DNA from 3 places in the Saccharothrix camelliae genome. Region 3 is predicted to be linked to each of the others. Evidence: riboswitches for the same ligand, from Rfam matches in the RefSeq annotation. Region 3 holds a riboswitch; each other region holds the start of a gene.
The links. Region 3 has a riboswitch for S-adenosylmethionine ahead of AB0F89_RS03670 (methionine ABC transporter ATP-binding protein). Riboswitches for the same ligand answer to the same signal wherever they lie in the genome.
Positions count from the first base shown of each region.

Region 1: it holds a riboswitch for S-adenosylmethionine, as region 3 does, so the genes downstream of both, thrC (threonine synthase) here and AB0F89_RS03670 (methionine ABC transporter ATP-binding protein) in region 3, are expected to answer to the same signal.
Region 2: it holds a riboswitch for S-adenosylmethionine, as region 3 does, so the genes downstream of both, AB0F89_RS15515 (aminotransferase class V-fold PLP-dependent enzyme) here and AB0F89_RS03670 (methionine ABC transporter ATP-binding protein) in region 3, are expected to answer to the same signal.

Region 1 is NZ_CP160453.1:29,765-36,346, reverse strand. Features, by position in the region: partial or broken gene AB0F89_RS00205 (DNA internalization-related competence protein ComEC/Rec2) at 1-2,169, shown strand, start outside; gene thrC (threonine synthase) at 2,890-4,152, opposite strand; SAM riboswitch class I at 4,164-4,279, opposite strand; gene holA (DNA polymerase III subunit delta) at 4,376-5,359, shown strand; gene rpsT (30S ribosomal protein S20) at 5,474-5,734, opposite strand; gene AB0F89_RS00185 (glycoside hydrolase family 3 N-terminal domain-containing protein) at 5,860-6,582, opposite strand, start outside.
Region 2 is NZ_CP160453.1:3,117,545-3,124,126, reverse strand. Features, by position in the region: gene AB0F89_RS15530 (multidrug effflux MFS transporter) at 1-989, opposite strand, end outside; gene AB0F89_RS15525 (RluA family pseudouridine synthase) at 1,097-2,029, opposite strand; gene lspA (signal peptidase II) at 2,026-2,610, opposite strand; gene AB0F89_RS15515 (aminotransferase class V-fold PLP-dependent enzyme) at 2,634-3,971, opposite strand; SAM riboswitch class IV at 4,006-4,119, opposite strand; gene AB0F89_RS15510 (potassium/proton antiporter) at 4,194-5,675, opposite strand; gene AB0F89_RS15505 (M28 family metallopeptidase) at 5,877-6,582, shown strand, end outside.
Region 3 is NZ_CP160453.1:749,989-756,570, reverse strand. Features, by position in the region: gene AB0F89_RS03680 (transglycosylase family protein) at 120-1,553, shown strand; gene rsmA (16S rRNA (adenine(1518)-N(6)/adenine(1519)-N(6))-dimethyltransferase RsmA) at 1,741-2,619, shown strand; SAM riboswitch class I at 2,706-2,798, shown strand; gene AB0F89_RS03670 (methionine ABC transporter ATP-binding protein) at 3,000-4,010, shown strand; gene AB0F89_RS03665 (methionine ABC transporter permease) at 4,007-4,690, shown strand; gene AB0F89_RS03660 (MetQ/NlpA family ABC transporter substrate-binding protein) at 4,720-5,526, shown strand; gene AB0F89_RS03655 (4-(cytidine 5'-diphospho)-2-C-methyl-D-erythritol kinase) at 5,697-6,582, shown strand, end outside.

The DNA of each region.
Region 1 (6,582 bases), 720 kb from region 3:
GCCGTCATCGGCGGCTTGGCGCTGCGTCCGTGGCGACCGGCGGCAGTGGCGCTGGTGGTGTCGGCCGTGGCGGCAGCGGGCTGGATCGGTGTTCAGGCCCGCGGCGCGACCCACCACCCGCTGCGCGGCGCGGCGGAACGCGGCGCGCCCGCCACGGTCCACTTCGAACTCGACCACCGGCCGCACGGGTTGCGCAGCAGCGGCTTCGGCTCGCGGGCGGGTGGGGTGGAGCTGGTGCTGGTCCGGGGCACGCTCGACGGTGGCGGGCGGATCGCCGTGCTGGCCCCGGCGGACCGGTGGCGGGAGCTCCTGCCCGGCCAGCGGGCCACCGCGCGCGGCACGCTCGCCCCGCCGCGAGGTGGTGAGCTGACGGTCGCGGTGCTGCGGGTCCGCGGACCCCCGCAAGGGGTGACGGAAGCGCCGGTGTGGCAGCGGGTCGCCGAGGACCTGCGCGCCGGACTGCGGAGGGCGAGCACCGCGCTGGACCCCGAGCCGGCCGGGCTGCTGCCCGCGCTGGTCGTCGGCGACACGTCGGGGCTCTCGCCCAGGGTGGTGGAGGAGTTCCGCACGGCGGGGCTGGCCCACGTCCTCGCCGTCAGCGGGGCGAACCTGGCGATCCTCTGCGGCGCGGTCCTGCTGCTGCTGAGGCTGTCGCGGGTCGGGCCACGCGGGTGCGCGGCCGGTGCGATGGCGGCGCTGGTCGGGTTCGTGCTGCTGGCCGGGCCGGAGCCGAGCGTGCTGCGGGCCGCGGTGATGGGCGCGGTGGCGCTGCTCGCGCTGGTGCTGGGTCGGGAGCGGTCGGCGTTGCCGGCGCTCGCGGCGTCGGTGGTGGTCCTGGTGCTCTACGACCCGGAGCTGGCCACCGAGCCGGGGTTCGGCCTGTCGGTCGTGGCCACGGCGGCGCTGGTGCTGCTCGCGCCGCGGTGGGCGGCGGCGATGAGGGGGCGCGGCCTCCCGGTGGGGGTCGCCGAGGCGCTGGCGGTGCCGGTGGCCGCCCACCTGGCGACGGCGCCGCTGGTGGCCGGGCTCTCCGGGCAGGTGAGCCTGGTCGCGGTGGTGGCGAACCTGCTGGTCGCGCCGGTGGTGGCGCCGGCCACCGTGCTCGGTGTGCTGGCCGCCGTGCTGGCCCCGGTGCACGACGCGGCGGCCCGGCCGGTCGTGGAGGTGGCCGGGCCGGCGGTGGGTTGGCTCATCGCGGTCGGTCGGCACGCGGCGGCGGTGCCGGGGGCGGCGGTCGGGTGGCCCGGTGGCTGGGTCGGCGGGCTGCTGCTGGCCGGGGTGCTGGTGCTCGGTTGGGCGGTGGTGCGGCTCCGGCGGCTGCGGGCGCTGGTCGTGGCGGCCGTGGTCGGGGCGGTGGTGGTGGTCGTGCCGCTGAACGTGGTCTCTCCCGGGTGGCCGCCGTCCGGGTGGGCGGTGGTGGCCTGCGACGTCGGACAGGGCGACGCGGTCGTGCTGGCCACCGCCGAGCGCGACCGGGCGGTGCTGGTCGACACCGGGCCGGACCCGGTGCCGGTGCTGTCGTGCCTGCGGCGGCTGGGGGTGCGGCGCATCCCGCTGGTGGTGCTCAGCCACCTGCACGCCGACCACGTCGGCGGGTTGGCGGCGGTGTTGGCGGAACGAGTCGTCGGCGCGGTGGCGGTGGGGCCGTCGCGGCAGCCGGGGTGGGCTTGGGAGGAGGTGCGGGAACGGGCGCGGGCGGCGGGGGTCCGCGTGGTCGAGCTGGGTGCGGGTCAGCGGCTGAGCTGGCCGGGCCTGGGACTGGAGGTGCTGGGGCCGCGGGTGGACCCGGTCGGTGGGACGAACACGGCGGTCAACGACGCGTCGCTGGTGCTGCGGGCGTCCACCGCGGCCGGGCGGGTGCTGCTGACCGGCGACGTCGAGCTGGCCGGGCAGGCGGACCTGCTCGGCGGGCACGTGGACCTGCGGGCCGACGTGCTGAAGGTGCCGCACCACGGGTCGCGGTACTCGTCGCCCGCGTTCCTCGCGGCGGTGCGGCCGAGGGTCGCCCTGGTGAGCGTCGGTGCGGGCAACCGCTACGGCCACCCCAACGGGGTGCTGGTCGACGCGTTGACCAGCCGGGGCGCGCTGGTGCTGCGCACCGACCGGGACGGCGACACCGCGGTCCTGGCCGGCCCGGACGGGCCGGGGGTCGTCCGCAGGGGCGGCCCGTCAGACAACGGACAAGGGGAGAACCATGAAGAACGACGTCTGGATCCGACTGCACTCCGGCTGGTCCCGGCAGGGGTCCGACCGGGCGCTGGCGTGGGCGCTGTGGCAGCCCGGCTACACCGCCGAACCGTGGCCGCGCGACGGGCTCCGGCCCGCCTTCGCCTACTACGTGTGCGAGGACCTGCCCGGTGGCGGGCGGGGCGTCGTCGCCAGGGCCACCGTCACCGGCGTGATCCGCCTGGCGCAGGTGCCCTCCGCCGACACGGCCTACAAGCTGGTGGCCGACGCCCTGTTCGACGCCGACCTGACCATCCCGCCGGAGGAGTGGCACTCCGAGCGGTACAACCGGGAGAAGGCGACCCGGCCCTGGCCCCAGCTGCTCACCGCCTGGCGCGTGGTCACCGAACAGGTCGGGCCGCACGTCCTGCCGGAGCTGGCCGCCTTCCCCCGGACCGGTTGGCTGCGCTCGGCGAGGATCGGACTGTGACCGCCACGCCACCGCGACCAGGCCGACCAGCCCGGATCAGGCCACCGCCGGACCAGACTGCCGCCAGGACCAGGCTGCCACCGGGCAGGTTCGCCACCGGCCCGACTCGGCACCGGGCAGGTTCGCCGCCGGGCTGGCTCGCCGCCGGGCCGACTCGGCGCTGGCCCGGTTCGCCGCCGGAGTCGGTTCGGTGCCGGGCCGGTTCAGGTCCGGCCCGGCACCCGTCCGACTCCTCAGCTCTGGAGGGCCTTGATCACTGCCTCGGCGGACGGCGGGACGTTGGCGCGCGGGCCGACGCGGTTGCCGAGGGCGTCCAGGGTCTTGAGGCCGTCGCCGGTGATGAGCAGCACGGTCTCGCCGTCCGGGTCCAGCTGGCCGGTCTCGATGAGCTTCTTCGCGGTCGCCACGGTGACGCCGCCGGCGGTCTCGGCGAAGATGCCCTCGGTCTGCGCCAGCAGCCGGATGCCCTCGACGACCTCTTCGTCGGTGACGTCCTCGATCGCGCCGTTGGTGCGGCGGACGGCGTCCAGCACGTAGGGGCCGTCGGCGGGGGCGCCGATCGCCAGTGAGCGGGCGATGGTGTCCGGGCGGACCGGGGTGACGACGTCGTGGCCCGCCTTGAAGGCGGCGGCGACGGGGGAGCAGCCGGTGGCCTGCGCGCCGAACACCCGGTACGGGGTCTGCTCGACCAGGTCGAGGCTGCCCAGCTCGCGGAACGCCTTGTCCACCTTGGTCAACTGCGAGCCGGAGGCGATGGGCACCACGACCTGGTCGGGCAACCGCCAGCCGAGCTGTTCGGCGACCTCGTAGCCGAGCGTCTTGGAGCCCTCGGCGTAGTACGGGCGGACGTTGACGTTGACGAACGCCCAGTCCTCGTGCTCGGCGGCCAGCTCCTGCGCCAGCCGGTTCACGTCGTCGTAGTTGCCGTCGACGGTGATCAGGTTGCCGCCGTACACGGCGGTCATGAGGATCTTCGCCTGCTCCAGGGAGGAGGGCACCAGGACCACCGACTGCCAGCCGGCGCGGGCCGCGGCGGCGGCGACGGCGTTGGCCAGGTTGCCGGTGGACGGGCAGGCCAGCACCTTGAAGCCCAGCTCACGGGCGGCGGCGAGGGCGACGCCGACCACCCGGTCCTTGAACGAGTGGGTCGGGTTGCCGGTGTCGTCCTTCACCCAGACCTTGCGCACGCCCAGGGCCTTGGCGAGGCGGTCGGCCTCGACCAGGCGGGTGGCGCCGGGGTTGGTGTTGGGGTGTGACTCGACGGTGGACGGAACGGGGAGCAGGCCGCGGTAGCGCCAGATCGACCGGGGGCCCGCCTCGATGTCCTCGCGGCGGATCCGGCCGAAGTCGTAGGCGACTTCCAGCGGCCCGAAACACTCGAGACAGGCGTACTCGGCGGCGAGCGGGGTCTGGTGGCCGCACTCCCGACAGGACAGTGCCCGAGCGGGACCGAGGTCGAAGGAGGTGGTGGCCGAGGGCACACTGACAGCAGTCATCGCGAGGTATCTCCTCATCTTTCCCGCGCGTCGCGGGTCGGAATTGGCACCGTGATCGCCAGCGGACGCTGTGCGACGGGTTGCCGGGGCTTCTTCGGGCCGATCCCTCTGCCCCTCTGGATGAGCGGTATTCAGTTGTGGCCTCAACTTACGACACGATCCCGGCCCTCAGCCAGAGACGTCCACCATCCGGACGTCGGTCAGTCGTGGGAGGATCGCCGCCGTGAGTGCGCCCGCTGACCCGCCCGACGCCGTGCACCTCGTCGTCGGCGAGGAGGAGTTGCTGGTCGAGCGCGCCGTGCGGGGCGCCCTGGCGGTGGCGAGGAAGGCCGACCCGCAGGCCGACCTGACCCGCGTCCGGGTGACCGATCTCACCCCGCCTGAGCTGGCCGAACTGGTGAGCCCGTCACTGTTCGCCGAGGGGCGGGTGGTCGCCCTGGAGAGCGCGCAGGACATCGGCAAGGAGATCGCCGACGCGGTCATCGCCTACGCCAAGGCGCCCGCGGACGGGGTGACGCTGGTGGTCGTCCACAGCGGCGGCGGGCGGAGCAAGGCGGCCAAGGAGCTGCCCGGGGCGCTGCGGAAGGCGGGGGTCCGGGTCACCGAGTGCCCCAAGGTCACCAAGGCGGCGGACCGGGAAGCGTTCGTGCGCAACGAGATCCGCTCGGCGGGCGGTGGCAAGGCCGACCCGGAGGCGGTCGCGGCGCTGATCGAGGCGGTCGGCTCGGACCTGCGCGAGCTGGCGGCGGCGGCCTCGCAGCTCGTCGCCGACACGGCGGGCAAGGTCGACGCCGAGGCGGTCCGCCGCTACCACCGCGGCCGGGCCGAGGTGACCGGGTTCGCGGTGGCGGAGAAGGCCGTGATGGGCGACCGGGCCGGTGCGCTGGAGGCGTTGCGCTGGGCGATCCAGCTCGGCGTGCCGCACGTGCTGGTCGCCGACGCGCTGGCCGACGCGGTGCGCACGATCGCGCGGGTGTCCGCGGTGGGGCGGGGCGACCCGTTCAAGCTGGCGGGCGAGCTGGGCATGCCGCCGTGGAAGGTGAAGAAGGCGCAGGGCCAGTCGCGCGGCTGGGAGGACCAGGGGCTCGCCGCCGCGATGACGGTGGTCGCCGACCTGAACGCCGACGTCAAGGGCGTCGCGGCCGACTCGGGGTACGCCCTGGAGCGCGCGGTGCTGAAGATCGTCGCGGCGTACGGGCGGCGCTGAGCCGCAGCCGGTGGCGATCGGTGCGGTCGGCGGCAGTCAGTGCGGCCGAGGGACGCCGATGAAAAGTGCCGCCCACCCGAGTGGGTGAGCGGCACTTCCAGCGTGAGGACCAGATCAGATCTGGTTGGCGCGCCGCGCCAGGGCCGACTTCTTGTTGGCGGCCTGGTTGGCGTGGATCACGCCCTTGGTGACGGCCTTGTCGAGCTTGCGGGAAGCCTCCCGCGCCAGCACGGTGGCCTTCTCCTTGTCACCGGCCTCGGCGGCCTCACGGAACTTGCGGATCGCGGTCTTGAGCGACGACTTGACGGCCTTGTTGCGCAGGCGCGCCTTCTCGTTGGTCTTGATCCGCTTCATCTGGGACTTGATGTTCGCCATGCGGAAGCCACCTTCTCCTGGTCCGGGGTCGTACCGCGCTTGTCACCGGCTCCGCCCCCGAGGGGGCGGTTTTCCTCCACAGCGGAATGCCGCGCGGGTACGGCCGAGAAGGATATCAGGGCAGCTCACCGCACCGTGAACCGAGCCCTCCCATCGCCGACCACGACCTCGTAGCCGCCCCTGGCGACCTCCGGCTTGCCCGAGCCGTCCATGTCGCCCGGCGTCACCGCGAGGCGCTTGAGGTCGAACGCCACCTCGACCGTCCGCGACTCGCCCGCCTTCAACGCGACCCTGGTGAAGCCGACCAGGCGCTGCGGCGGCGTGAGCACCTTGCTCACCGGCTGGTGCGCGTACACCGGCACGACGAGCGCGCCGTCCCGGGAACCGGTGTTGGCCACCGTCACCGACACCTCCACCCGGCCGTCCCGCCGCACCTCGGCGGACTTCACCGTCGGCGCGGACGTGGTGAACGTGGTGTAGGACAGGCCGTGCCCGAACGCGAACGCCGGGTCGTACGCCGAGCTGGGCGCCGTGTTCGCGCCCCGCGGCTGGTCGTAGGAGAACGGCTGGTCGCCGACCACCTTCGGCCACGACACCGGCAACTTGCCGCTCGGGTTCACCGCGCCGAACAGCACGTCGGCGATGGCGCTGCCGCCCTCCGAGCCGGGCAGCCAGCCCGCGACCAGCGCGGGGGCGTCGGCGACGGCGCCGAGCACCTGCGGCCGGCCGGTCAGCAGCACGACCACGACCGGCTTGCCGGTGGCCCGCACCGCGGTCACCAGGCCCTGCTGCTCGGCGGTCAGCGCGGGCTCCTCGGTGTCCGCCTCGCCCTCCGCGCCGGGGTCCTC
Region 2 (6,582 bases), 2.4 Mb from region 3:
CGGGCCATCGCCAGCGCGCCGGCGTTCGGCATGAGCAGGCCGACGCTCATCGTGAGCACGAACAGCGGCGGCAGGAACGTCGCCAGCCCACCACCCACCAGCCCGCCGGCCAGCAGCCCGAACCCGCCGACCGCCGCACCCGCCAGCCCGGCCTTGAGCAGCGACCGGGGCATGATCCGGCCGGTCAGCCTGGTGTTGAGCAGGCCGGCCAGCACGATCGCCACCGAGTTCGCCCCGAACACCAGGCTGAACTGCTGCGGCGTCAGCCCGTACACCCCCTGCAGCACGAACGACGCCCCGGCGACGTAGCCGAACAGCGAGCCGAGGGCCAGCGCCGACGCCAGGGCGTAGCCGAGGAACTTGCGGTCGGCCAGCAACCCGCCGAACACCTTCAGCGTGAGCAGCAGGTTCGCCGGCCGCCGCTTGTCGCGCGGCAGCGTCTCCGGCAGGCCGACGGCCAGGGTCACCAGCAGGACCAGCCCGATCACGGCGAGCACGACGAACGTGCCGCGCCAGCTGGTGAACCGCAGCAGCTGGCCGCCCAGCACCGGCGCCACCACCGGGCCCAGGCTGTTGACCAGCATCATCATCGACATGAACCGCGCCATCGCCAGGCCCTCGAACCGGTCGCGCGCCACCGCCATCGCCACCACGAACCCGGCCGCCACGCCGATCCCCTGCAGCAGCCGCAGCCCGGAGAGCGCCAACGCGCTGGGCGCGACCGCGCAGAAGACCGACATCACGACGTAGCAGCCGATGCCGACCAGCAGCGGCCGGCGCCTGCCCCACGAGTCGGACAGCGGGCCGACCAGCAGCTGGCCGACCGACAGGCCGATGATGAACGTGGTCAGCGACAGCTGGATCTGCGACTCGGTCGAGCCGAAGTCCCGGGCGATGCCGGGGAACGCGGGCAGGTACGTGTCGATCGAGAGCGGTCCGAGCAGGCACAGGGCGCCGAGGAGCGCCACCAGTCGGGACCTGTTGTCCATGTCGCCATCCCCCAGGCTCGTCCGACAGAGCTTCGCAAGCCGGACGGACCGGGGAAAGGGATATGGCCCACATCACGCCCGAGGCGAAAGTCTTGCGCCTCGGGCGGTCAGTAACCCTCTGCGCGCAACGACTCCAGGGCGTCCGCCAGGTCGGCGGGGTACTCGCTGGTGAACGACACCCACTGGCCGTCGGCCGGGTGGTGGAAGCCCAGCGTCCGGGCGTGCAGCCACTGCCGGGTCACGCCGAGGCGCTTGGCCAGCACCGGGTCGGCGCCGTAGGTCAGGTCGCCGACGCACGGGTGCCGCAGCGCGGAGAAGTGCACCCGGATCTGGTGGGTGCGGCCGGTCTCCAGGTGCACGTCGAGCAGCGACGCGGCCCGGAACGCCTCCACCACCTCGTAGTGCGTGATGCTCGGCTTGCCGTTGGCCATCACGGCGAACTTGTAGTCGTGCTTGGGGTGCCGGTCGATCGGGGCGTCGATGGTGCCCTTGATCGGGTCCGGGTGGCCCTGCACGAGCGCGTGGTAGAGCTTGTCGACCGTGCGCTCCTTGAACGCGTGCTTCAACGCCGAGTAGGCGCCCTCGCTCTTGGCCACCACCATCACGCCGGTGGTGCCGACGTCCAGCCGGTGCACGACGCCCTGGCGCTCGGCCGCGCCCGACGTGGCGATCCGGATGCCCGCCGCCGCGAGGCCGCCGACCACGGTCGGACCGGTCCAGCCGGGGCTGGGGTGCACGGCCACGCCGACCGGCTTGTCCACCACGATGATGTCGTCGTCCTCGTGCAGGACCACCAGGCCCTCCACGGGCACGGCCTGCACCTGGACCGGGCGCTCGGGCTCGGGGAGGGTGACCTCCAGCACGGCGCCCGCGACCAGCCGGTCCGACTTGCCCGCGGGCTGCCCGTCGAGCACGACGTCACCCGACTCGGTCAGCGCGGCGACCACCGTGCGGGACAGGCCGAGGAGCTTGGCCAGGCCCGCGTCGACCCGCATCCCGTCCAGGCCGTCCGGGACCGGGAGGGTTCGATAACCGCTCATGCGCCCGCCTTCTTCCCGCTGGGCTTCTTCTCCACGCGGGTGCCGTCGTAGTCCCGCTGGAGCAGCGCCATCAGCACGATCACGCCGCCGCCCACGCAGATGGCCGAGTCGGCCAGGTTGAACACCGGGAAGAAGTTGCCCCACGGGTCGAGCACCGAGATGAAGTCGACCACGCCGCCGCGCAGCGGGCCGGGCGCGCGGAAGATGCGGTCCACCAGGTTGCCCGTCGCGCCGCCGAGCACCAGGCCGAGGCCGATGGCCCAGCCGACCGACCGCAGCCGGCGCGCGATCCACAGGATGAACACGACCACGCCGAACGCGATCAGGGCGAGGATCACCGTCCAGCCCTCGGCCAGCCCGAACGCGGCGCCGGTGTTGCGGATCAGCGGCAGGTAGAGCAGGCCGCCGAGCAGTTCGACCGGCTCACGCCCCTCCAGCTCCTCCACCGCGATGATCTTGGTGACCAGGTCGAGGGCCAACACCAGCGGCGCGATGACGGCCAGCAGGAGGACCCGGCGCTTCGGCAGCGGTGCGTCCGGCTGGTCCGGCGTGTCCGGCTCGGTGTTGGGATCGGTGCTCACCGGGCCATTGTCCAGCATCCCGATCAGCGCAGGAACGGCGGGAGCGCGCGCTCGTCGTCCACCGGCGTCCAGCGGCCTTCCCGGACCTCGTACTCCCACCGCGAACCCTCGGTGACGAGCGTGCGCAGCGCGGCCACGAAGCGGTCCACGTGCTCCTCGGTCGTGCCCAGGCCGATGGACGCGCGCAGCGCGCGCTCACCGTGCGCGAGCCGGTGCACGGCCACGTGAGCGCAGAACGCGCCGTCGCGCACGCCGATGCCGTGTTCCGCCGACAGGGCGGCGGCCAGGTAGCCCGCGTCCTGACCGCCGACGGTGAAGCTCACCACGCCGACCCGGTCCTGGTCGGGGCCGAACAGCGCCAGTTCGCGCGCGCCCGGCACGGTCGCCAGCCCCGCGCGCAACCTGGCCAGCAGCACGCGCTCGTGCTCGGTGGTCTGCTCCCAGTGCCGTCCCAGCACGTCGCACGCCACGGCCAGGGCGTGCACGCCGACCACGTTCGGCGTGCCCGCCTCGTGCCGCTCGGGCACCGCCGACCAGGCCACGCCCAGCCGGTCGCCGTGGTCGGTGACGCGGGCCGTCGCGCCGCCGCCGACCAGGTACGGCTCGGCCGCCTGCAACCAGTCGGACCTGCCGACCAGCACACCCGCCCCGAACGGCGCGTAGACCTTGTGCCCGGACAGCACGGTGTAGTCGACGTCGAGCGCGCGCACGTCCACCGGCCGGTGCGGCGCGAGCTGGGCCGCGTCCAGGGCGATCCGGGCGCCGTGCCGGCGCGCCACCCGGGACAGCTCGGCCACCGGCCACACCTCGCCGGTCACGTTGGACGCGCCGGTCACCACGACCAGCCGGGGCCCGACCGGGGCCTCGCGCAGCGCCCGGTCCAGCTCCAGCACCGCCTGGGCGGGCGAGCCGGGGGTGCGCAGGCGGCGGACGTCCGGGCCGCGCCACGGCAGCAGCGCGGCGTGGTGGTCGGTGTCGAACAGGATCACGGCCGTGCGCTTCGGCAGGCTCCTGGCCAGCAGGTTCAGCGCGTCGGTCGTGTTGCGGGCGAACACGACGGCGTCGGTCGCGCGGGCGTTGAGGAACCGCCGGACCGACGTGCGCGCCTGCTCGTAGACCTTGGTGCTGACCTGGGAGGCGAAGCCCGCGCCCCGGTGCACGCTGGCGTACCAGGGCAGCACCTCGTCGACGGCGTCGCGGACCTGCTCCAGGCACGGCGCGCTGGCCGCGTGGTCGAGGTTGGCGTACTCGACGCGCTCGCCGGTCACCAGCGGGACGCGCAGCGAGGAGCCGACGACGCGGGGCAGCGCCGGCTTCTCCGGTCGGGCGACGAACGCGGGTCGGGGAACTGCGATGGTCATGACGCCTCCGGGGGTCCGGGACCCCGCCGGAGGGAGCCCGCGCTTGCCGGACGCCCTGCGCGCCGGCCAGGTCCTCACCAGGGGCACCCCACCGCGGTAGGAGGGTTGCCGGCCAGCGAGCCTGGGCTTCGCGCTGGCACTCATGACCTTCGCCTCGAAGCTAACCCAGGCCGCACCCGGCCGTCGAGGGGCGTTCACATCCTGGGAGCGCCCCCGGGGGCGTCACGGCAGGCCGACGTCGCCCTTCCAGCGCGCGAACCGACCCGCCCGGTCCACGGCCCGGATGCGCTGCTCGGTGGCCGTGCGCATGGCCTCCGTGCACACCACCAGCAGCTGGTCGTGCTCCTGGAGCCGGGTCGTCGGCTGCGGCGTGAAGCCCTTCTCCTCGCGCACCACCAGGCTCACCGACGAACCCGGTGGCAGCCGCAGCTCGGACAGGTACACGCCGTGCAGCTTGGAGCCGGGCTGGATGCGGACCTGGAGCAGTTCCGCGCCGAGGTCGTCCAGCGCCGACGAGTCCACCTGCACCTCGTGCGCCTCGCCGGACTTGACCAGGCCGAGCCACTTGGCCAGCCACGGCAGGCTCGTGCCCTGCACCAGGGTCAGCACCACGACCAGCACGAACACCGCGTCGACCAGGCGTTGCGCGCCGGGCACCTGCTGGATCAGCGGGATCAGGGCGAACACGATCGGCACCGCGCCGCGCAGCCCGGACCACGAGATGAACACCTGCTCCCGCCAGGGCACTCGGAACGGCAGCGACGCGCACAGCACCGACAGCGGCCGGGCGAACAGCACCAGCACCGCGCCCGCGACCAGCGCGGGCACCAGCACGTCGAGCAGCCGCCCGGGCGACGCGTACAGGCCGAGCAGCACGAACAGGCCGATCTGCGCGATCCAGCCCAGGCCCTCGGCGAACGACAGGGTGTCGGCCCGGTGCGGCAGGCGGGCGTTGCCGAGCACCAGCGCGGCGATGTAGACGGCGAGGAAGCCGGACGCGTGCGCGAGGTCGCCGACGGTGTAGGCGAGCAGGCACACCGCGACCGTGGCCAGCGGGTACAGGCCGGTGGCGGGCAGCGCGGCCCGGCGCAGCGCGATGCCGCCGACCCAGCCCAGCACGACGCCGACGATCGCGCCCGCGACCAGCTCGTAGCCCATCAGCAGCGGCGCGGTCCAGGTGATCGGGTCGGGCGCGGCGAGCAGCACGACGGCGATGTACACCGGCGCGTCGTTGATGCCGGACTCCAGCTCCAGCGCGCCGATCAGCCGCTTGCCCACGCCCACCCCGCGCAGCACGCTGAACACGGCGGCGGCGTCGGTGGACGACAGCACCGCGCCCCACAGCAGGGCGGTGCGCCAGTCCATGTCCAGCAGGAGGTGCAGCGCGAGCCCGGTGACCGCGATGCTCACGCCGACGGCCACCGTGGACAGCGCGATGCCCAGGCCCAGCGCCGGTCTGACCGCGCTCCACCGGGTGGTGAGACCGCCCTCGGTGAGGATCAGCACGAGCGCGACCGTGCCCAGCGAGCGGGTGAGGCCGGCGTCCTCGAACTGGATGCCCAGCACCGCTTCACCGAGCAGCAACCCGATCCCGAGGTAGAGCAGCAGGGACGGCAGGCCCAGCCGGATCGACACGCGGACCGCGAGCACCGAGAGCAGGAGTACCGCGGCGGCGATGCCCAGGTAGCCCGTCACATCGCCCACTCGACCTCCACGCCCTTGCCCGATCACCCGACAGGGTCATTCTCCCCGGTGATACCGAAATGGACGAATCCGGCACCGCACAGCGTCACCAGCCGAACGCCGGTAGCGCGACCCGAGCCCGACCGTGCACGTTGGCGAACGGGTCCGCCGCCCCGGTCACTCCCTGTCCTCCGAGCGACACCACCCCCTGCGGGAGACACCGTGAAGTTGCGAACGATCACCACCGCGCTGGTCACCACCGGCGCGCTCCTCGGCTCCGGCCTCGGCTCGGCCACCGCCGCGCCGCCCCCCGCCGCGCCGCCCGCCACCCTGGCCGCGCCGGACATCCCGGTCTCCGCCGTCCAGGCCGACCTCAACCAGCTCCAGAGCATCGCCTCCGCCAACGGCGGCAACCGGGCGCACGGCCGTCCCGGCTACCTGGCCTCGGTGAACTGGATCAAGTCCAGGTTGGACGCGGCCGGCTTCACCACCAGGGTGCAGTCGTTCACCAGCAGCGGCGCCACCGGCTACAACCTGATCGCCGACTGGCCCGGCGGCGACCTGAACAACGTGGTCATGGTCGGCGGGCACCTCGACAGCGTGTCGGCCGGTCCGGGCATCAACGACAACGGCACCGGCTCGGCCGGGCTGCTGGAGGTCGCGCTGGCCGTGCGGTCCAGCGGGTTCCAGCCGACCAAGCACCTGCGCTTCGCCTGGTGGGGCGCGGAGGAGCTGGGCCTGGTGGGCTCCACGTACTACGTGAACTCGCTGTCCTCGACGGACCGCTCGCGGATCGACGCCTACCTCAACTTCGACATGATCGGCTCGCCGAACCCCGGCTACTTCGTCTACAGCGCGTCCGGGCAGCCGTCCGGCTCGCTGGCGCTGCAGCAGGCGCTGCAGGGCTACTTCACCTCGATCGGGGTGC
Region 3 (6,582 bases):
GTTGACACCAGAAGCGACGAAGCCGAACACGCACAGGAGTTGCCGGAGATCACTAGCTGACCACCGACACCGAACGTGCGCGCAGCCGGTCTTCGCGCCTTCAGGAGGTATGGCACCCCGTGAACTCGTTCAACGAGGACACCGACTGGTTCACCCCCGTGCAGCCGACGTCCGCGACCGCAGTCGACGTGCTGGACAGACCCGGGCCGCCGTCCGAGTGGGACACCGCGGTGTTCACCATCACCCCGGACGACGTCCTGGACGTGCTGGGCCCGGACGCGGACGAACTGCTGGCGTCCGCGAACGTCGACGTCGACGAGCTGATCCGGCTCATCAACGCCGAGACCACGCTCCTGCCCCCCATCATCATCCCCGACGAGGTCTCCCAGGACCGGGTCGCGAGCAGCCTGGCCGCCGAGCAGCCGAGCGCCCCGCCCGCCGCCCTGGTCGAAGCCGCGGGGAAGTGGAAGCGGCGCTTCCTGAAGGCCGCGGTCGCCACCGTGCTGGTGACCATCTCCGGTGGCGGCGCCACCGCGATCGCGATGGACAAGTCCGTCACGGTCGACGTCGACGGCGAGACCAAGACCGTCCACACCTACGAGTCCACCGTCGGCGAGATCCTGGCCGACGAGGGCATCGTGATCGGCGAGCACGACGCGCTCAGCCCGTCACCCCAGGCGAAGGTCGGCGACGGCGGCAAGATCTCGCTGGACCGCGGCCGGCTGGTGAAGATGACGGTCGACGGCGAGCAGCGCGAGGGCTGGGTCCGCTCGGTCACCGTGGACGAGGCCCTGGACCAGCTCCAGGTCGACGACGACGGCGCGTGGCTCTCCCACGACCGCGGCATGGACGTCCCGCTGCACGGCATCTCGCTGGAGGTCAAGAGCCTCAAGACCGTCACGGTCTACGACGGCGGCAACGAGCCGCGTCAGATCCGGACGACGGCGGTGACCGTCGAGGAGCTGATGCGGAACGAGAACCTGACCCTCGGTCCCGAGGACAAGCTCGAAACGGCGGTGGACCTGCGCGTCACGAACGGCGCCGAGGTCCACATCACGCGCACCGGCGTGTCGGTGATCAACGCGACGGAGGCCGTCCAGCCGCCCGTCGAGGAGGTCAAGGACGACACGATGATGAAGGGCCAGAAAGAGGTCCTGGAGCCCGGTGAGGCCGGCGAGCAGATCGTCACCTACCGCGTCACGGTGAAGAACGGCCAGGAGATCGGCCGGGAGAAGCTGGGCGCGAAGGTCACCAAGGAGCCGAAGGCCAAGAAGGTCAAGGTCGGCACCAAGCTCCCGCCCGACGGCGAGGTCTGGGACCGGCTGGCGCAGTGCGAGGCGACCGGCAACTGGGCCATCAACACCGGCAACGGCTACTACGGCGGCCTGCAGTTCAACAAGGGCACGTGGGACGCCTACGGCGGCTCCCAGTACGCCGCCTACCCGCACCAGGCGACCCGCGAGCAGCAGATCGCCGTGGCGACCAAGCTGCGCGACGCCCGCGGCGGCTACTCCGCCTGGCCCCACTGCCGATCCAAGCTGGGGCTGCCGTAACAATTGCGCCGCCTTCGGCGGCGCGGCTCGGTCGCTGGGAAGTCGGTCGTTCGCGCCCGGTTTTCCGGCGATCGGAAGGGCGTGATCGCCGGAAAACCGGGCGCGAACGACCGACGCGACCTCGCGTGGTGGTTCAGGGGAGTGGTGCGTGAGCACTCCTCTGCGGCTGGTGGTGGAGAATGAGCGGGTGACTGGAGACTCGACGTCGGCGGGGGTGGGGAGCGGGCTCCTCGGGCCGGCCGACGTCCGCAGGCTGGCCGCCGAGCTGGACGTCCGCCCCACCAAGAAGCTCGGGCAGAACTTCGTGCACGACCCGAACACGGTGCGGCGCATCGTGGCGGCGGCCGACCTGCGCGCCGACGACGTGGTGCTGGAGGTCGGCCCCGGCCTCGGGTCGCTGACGCTGGCCCTGCTGCCGTCCTGCCGCGCGCTGGTGGCCGTGGAGATCGACGGCGTGCTGGCCGGGCGCCTGCCCGTCACGGTGGCCGAGCGCGCGCCCGAGCTGGCCGACCGGCTGTCCGTGGTGCACGAGGACGCCATGCGCGTCACGCCCGACCAGCTGCCGGTCGCGCCGACCGCCCTGGTCGCCAACCTGCCCTACAACGTCGCCGTGCCCGTGGTGCTGCACCTGCTGGCCGTGCTGCCGTCGTTGCGCACCGGCCTGGTGATGGTGCAGTCCGAGGTCGCCGACCGGATGGCCGCCGGTCCCGGCAGCAAGGTCTACGGCGTGCCCAGCGTGAAGCTCGCCTGGTACGCCGACGCCCGCCGGGCGGGCCCGGTGCCGCGCTCGGTGTTCTGGCCGGTGCCCAACGTGGACTCGGCGCTGGTCGCGTTCGAACGCCACGAACCGCTGTCCACTGTGGACCCCAAGCGGCTGTTCTCGTTGGTGGACGCGGCTTTCGCGCAGCGGCGCAAGATGCTGCGCGGCGCGCTGTCCGGTTGGGCCGGTTCGGCCGCCGAGGCGCAGCGGCTGCTCGTCGCCGCGGGCGTGGACCCGGCGGTGCGCGGCGAACAACTGGGCGTCGGCGACTTCATCCGGATAGCCGAAGCCGCGTCGCCTCGCTAGTCGTTGATCTTTCGGCCGAAAGTGTGATTTGCCGGACGATCCCGCTTCGGGCTTGCGTCCGCCCCGTCCGGTCAGGTCTACTCGTGGTGCCATCCCGAGCGGCCGAGAGACCTGGCTCCCTGACGCCGCAGCAACCACCCCTCCATGGGGGCAGGTGCTTCAGCCAGGATCGATGGAGGATCACGTGCCCAGGATGCGAATGCTCACCCGTCGGCGGGTCGTCGACCACGGCCGTCGCACGTCCTCGGCCTGTCGCAGCTGCTGAGCAGCAGCAAGCGCTTCGAATCCTCGCGTCCTTCTGCGGGACACCTTTCTGAGCTGAGCCGTCGGCCACGCACGCCCCGGGCGTGCGCTGCCGCATGCAGTCGTGGAGCGAAAACGTGATCACTGTCGAGAACCTGACCAAGACCTTCCCCGGCAGTACCGGGCAGGTTCGCGCGCTGGACGGCGTGAACCTGGACGTCGCCGCGGGCACCGTCCTCGGCGTCGTCGGCCCCAGCGGCGCCGGCAAGTCCACCCTGGCCCGGTGCGTCGCGCTGCTGGAGCGCCCGGACAGCGGCGCGATCCGGGTCGACGGCACCGACCTCGTCTCCCTCGACGGCACCGCCCTGCGCGCCGCCCGCCGGCAGATCGGCGTCGTGCCGCAGGGCGACTCCCTGCTGCGCCAGCGCACCGCCGCGGGCAACGTCGCGCTGCCGCTGGAGGCCGCGGGCGTCGCCGGTCCGCAGCGCCGCAGCCGCGTCGCCGAACTCCTCGACCTGGTCGGCCTGACCGACAAGGCCGGCTCGTACCCCGACCAGCTCTCCGGCGGCCAGCGCCAGCGGATCGCGGTCGCCCGGGCGCTCGCCGCGTCGCCGTCCGTGCTGCTGGCCGACGAGCCGACGTCCGCGCTCGACCCCGACACCACCGGCTCGGTGCTCACCGTGCTGGACCGGGCGCGCGCCGAGCTGGGCGTGACGGTCCTCGTGGTCACCCACGACATGGGCGTCGTCCGCCGGATCTGCGACGACGTCGCGGTGCTGGAGGACGGCCGCGTGGTGGAGCACGGCAAGGTGCTCGACCTGGTGTCCGACGCCGCCAGCCGCACGGCCGCGTCGCTGCTGCCCGCCGTGGACCAGAACCCGGCTGCGGAGAGCGCGTTCGACCGGGTCGCGGACGTCGTGCTGATCGGCTTCGCCGCCGTCGGCGCGCTGCTGCCCGAGGCCACCAGCCGGTTCGGCGTCGAGCTGAACCTGCTCGGCGGCGGCCTCACCAGGCTGGGCGAGACCCCGGTGGCGCGGTTCCGCGTCGGCCTGAAGGGCGAGCGCGCGGACTCGGCGCTGGAGTGGATCTCGGAGGCCGGCGGCTCGGTGCGCCGGACCCTCTCGGGTCCCCAGGGAGTAGCTGCGTGAGGTCCGCAACACCCTGGTCCATCGTGTTCGACGACGTGCTGGTCGCCACCGGCGAGACGTTGTACATGGTGGTCGTCTCCACCCTGATCGCTGTTCTGCTCGGCGCGCCGGTCGGCATCTGGCTCCAGCTCACCGCTCCCGGTGGGCTGAAGCCCCGGCCGGTGCTCCACAAGGTGCTCGGGTTCGTGGTCGACCTGGGCCGCTCGATGCCGTTCCTCGTCCTGCTGGTCGTGCTGACCTCGCTGACCAGGCTGCTGCTCGGCAGCACCATCGGCCCGACGGCGGCCATCGTGCCGCTCGCCGTGGGCGCGATCCCGTTCGTCGGCAGGCTGGTGCAGAACGTGCTGGCCGAGGTGCACGTGTCGGTGGTCGAGGCCGCCGTGACCACCGGGTCGTCCACGCTGCGGATCGTGCGCAGCGTGCTGCTGCGGGAGTCGCTGCCCGCGCTGGTCAACGCCATCGGCGTGACCGCGATCGCGCTGCTCGGCTACTCGGCGATGGCCGGCGTGGTCGGCGGCGGCGGGCTCGGCGACCTCGCCGTGCGCATGGGCTACCAGCGGTTCAACGACCGCTACCTGTGGAGCACGGTCGTCGTGCTGGCGATCATCGCGACCGCGATCCAGTTCGCCACCAACAGGGTCGCGCGCGGCGTGGACCGCCGCCGCACCACCTCCGTCTGATCCTCCTCCCCACTCCCAAAAGGAACGAAATGCGTATTCGTGCTGCCCTGCTCGCCGTGCTGCTGACCGCAGTGGGCTGCGGTAGTGGCGACACCGGCGCCGCCTCCGACCCGAACGCGGCCCTCAAGATCGGCGTGAGCCCCGTCCCGCACGCCCAGGTGCTGCGGTACGTGGCGGACAACCTGGCCGCGAGCAAGGGGCTCAAGGTCGAGGTCGTCGAGTTCACCGACTACGTGCAGCCGAACACGGCGCTGGTCGACGGGTCGCTGGACGCGAACTACTTCCAGACCGTGCCGTACCTGGACACGTTCAAGGCGGAGAGCGGCGCGACCCTGGAGTGGATCGGGCCGGTGCACCTCGAACCGCTCGGCGTGTACTCGAAGAAGCACAAGTCGCTGGCCGACCTGCCGCCCGGCGCGAAGGTGGCCGTCGCCAACGACGCCACCAACGAGGCGCGCGGCCTGCAGCTGCTCCAGGCCAACGGGCTGATCAAGGTCAGGCCGGGCACCGAGCGGACCGCGACGATCCGGGACATCGCGGAGAACCCGCGCGGGCTGGAGTTCGTCGAGCTGGAGGCCGCGCAGCTGCCCCGGTCGCTGGACGACACCGACGCGTCCGTGGTGAACGGCAACTACGCCATCGACGCCGGTCTCAAGCCCGCGTCCGACGCCCTGGCGCTGGAGGCGACCGAGGGCAACCCGAACGCGAACGGCCTGGTCACCCGGGCCGAGCTGAAGGACGACCAGCGGATCGAGGACCTGCTCGCGCTGCTCCAGTCGCAGGAGGTCAAGGACTACATCACGGACACCTTCGCGGGCTCCGTCCTCCCCGTCTGACCCGAGAGCCCAACCCCCAACCCGCGAGAGTCCAACACCCGGCCCGCGAGAGTCCAACGCTCAGGGCGCCTGAGTTCAACGCTCGGGCCGGGTGCTCCGGGAGTGTGCTGCGTCGCAGGTCAGCGGTCGGTAGGAGCGGACTACCCGGAAACGCCCGTACGCTGCAAGGCGTGCTCGCTGTCGTCCCGCCCCCCATCACCGTCCGCGTACCGGCCAAGGTGAACCTGCACCTCGGCGTCGGCGACCTGCGCGCGGACGGGTACCACGACCTGGTGACGATCTTCCAAGCCCTGTCGCTCACCGACGAGGTGACCGTCGCCATCGCCGACGACCCCGGGGTCGAGGTGCGCGGCGAGGGCGCCGACTCGGTGCCGACCGGCCCGTCCAACCTGGCCTGGCGGGCGGTCCGGGCGCTGGCCGAGCACGTCGGCCGCGACCCCGACGACCCGAAGGTCCGGGTGGTGATCCGCAAGGCCATCCCGGTCGCCGGCGGCATGGCGGGCGGCAGCGCGGACGCGGCGGCCACCCTGGTCGGGCTGGCGTCGCTGTGGCGGCTGGAGATCAGCCGGGACGAGCTGGCGGGCATCGCGGCCAAGATCGGCGCGGACGTCCCGTTCGCGATCTACGGCGGCACGGCGCTCGGCACCGACCGGGGTGACCGGATCGTGCCCGTGCTGTCCCGGCACACGTTCCACTGGGTGCTCGCGTTCGACCGGCGCGGCCTGTCCACGCCCGAGGTGTTCGACGAGCTGGACCGGCTGCGCGTCGACGGCGACCCGCCCCGCGTCGGCGAGGCGGAGGCCGTCCTCGAAGGGCTGTCCTCCGGCGACCCGCGCCAGCTCGCGCTGCTGCTGGGCAACGACCTGCAGGCCGCCGCCGTGTCGCTGCGCCCCAACCTCCGCCGCACGCTGCGCGCGGGCGTGGACGCGGGCGCGCTGGCCGGCATGGTGTCCGGCTCCGGGCCGACCTGCGCGTTCCTCTGCACGGACGGCGACTCGGCGGTGCGCGTCGCGGCCGAGCTGGCGGGCGCGGGCGTGTGCCGCACGGTGCGCGTGG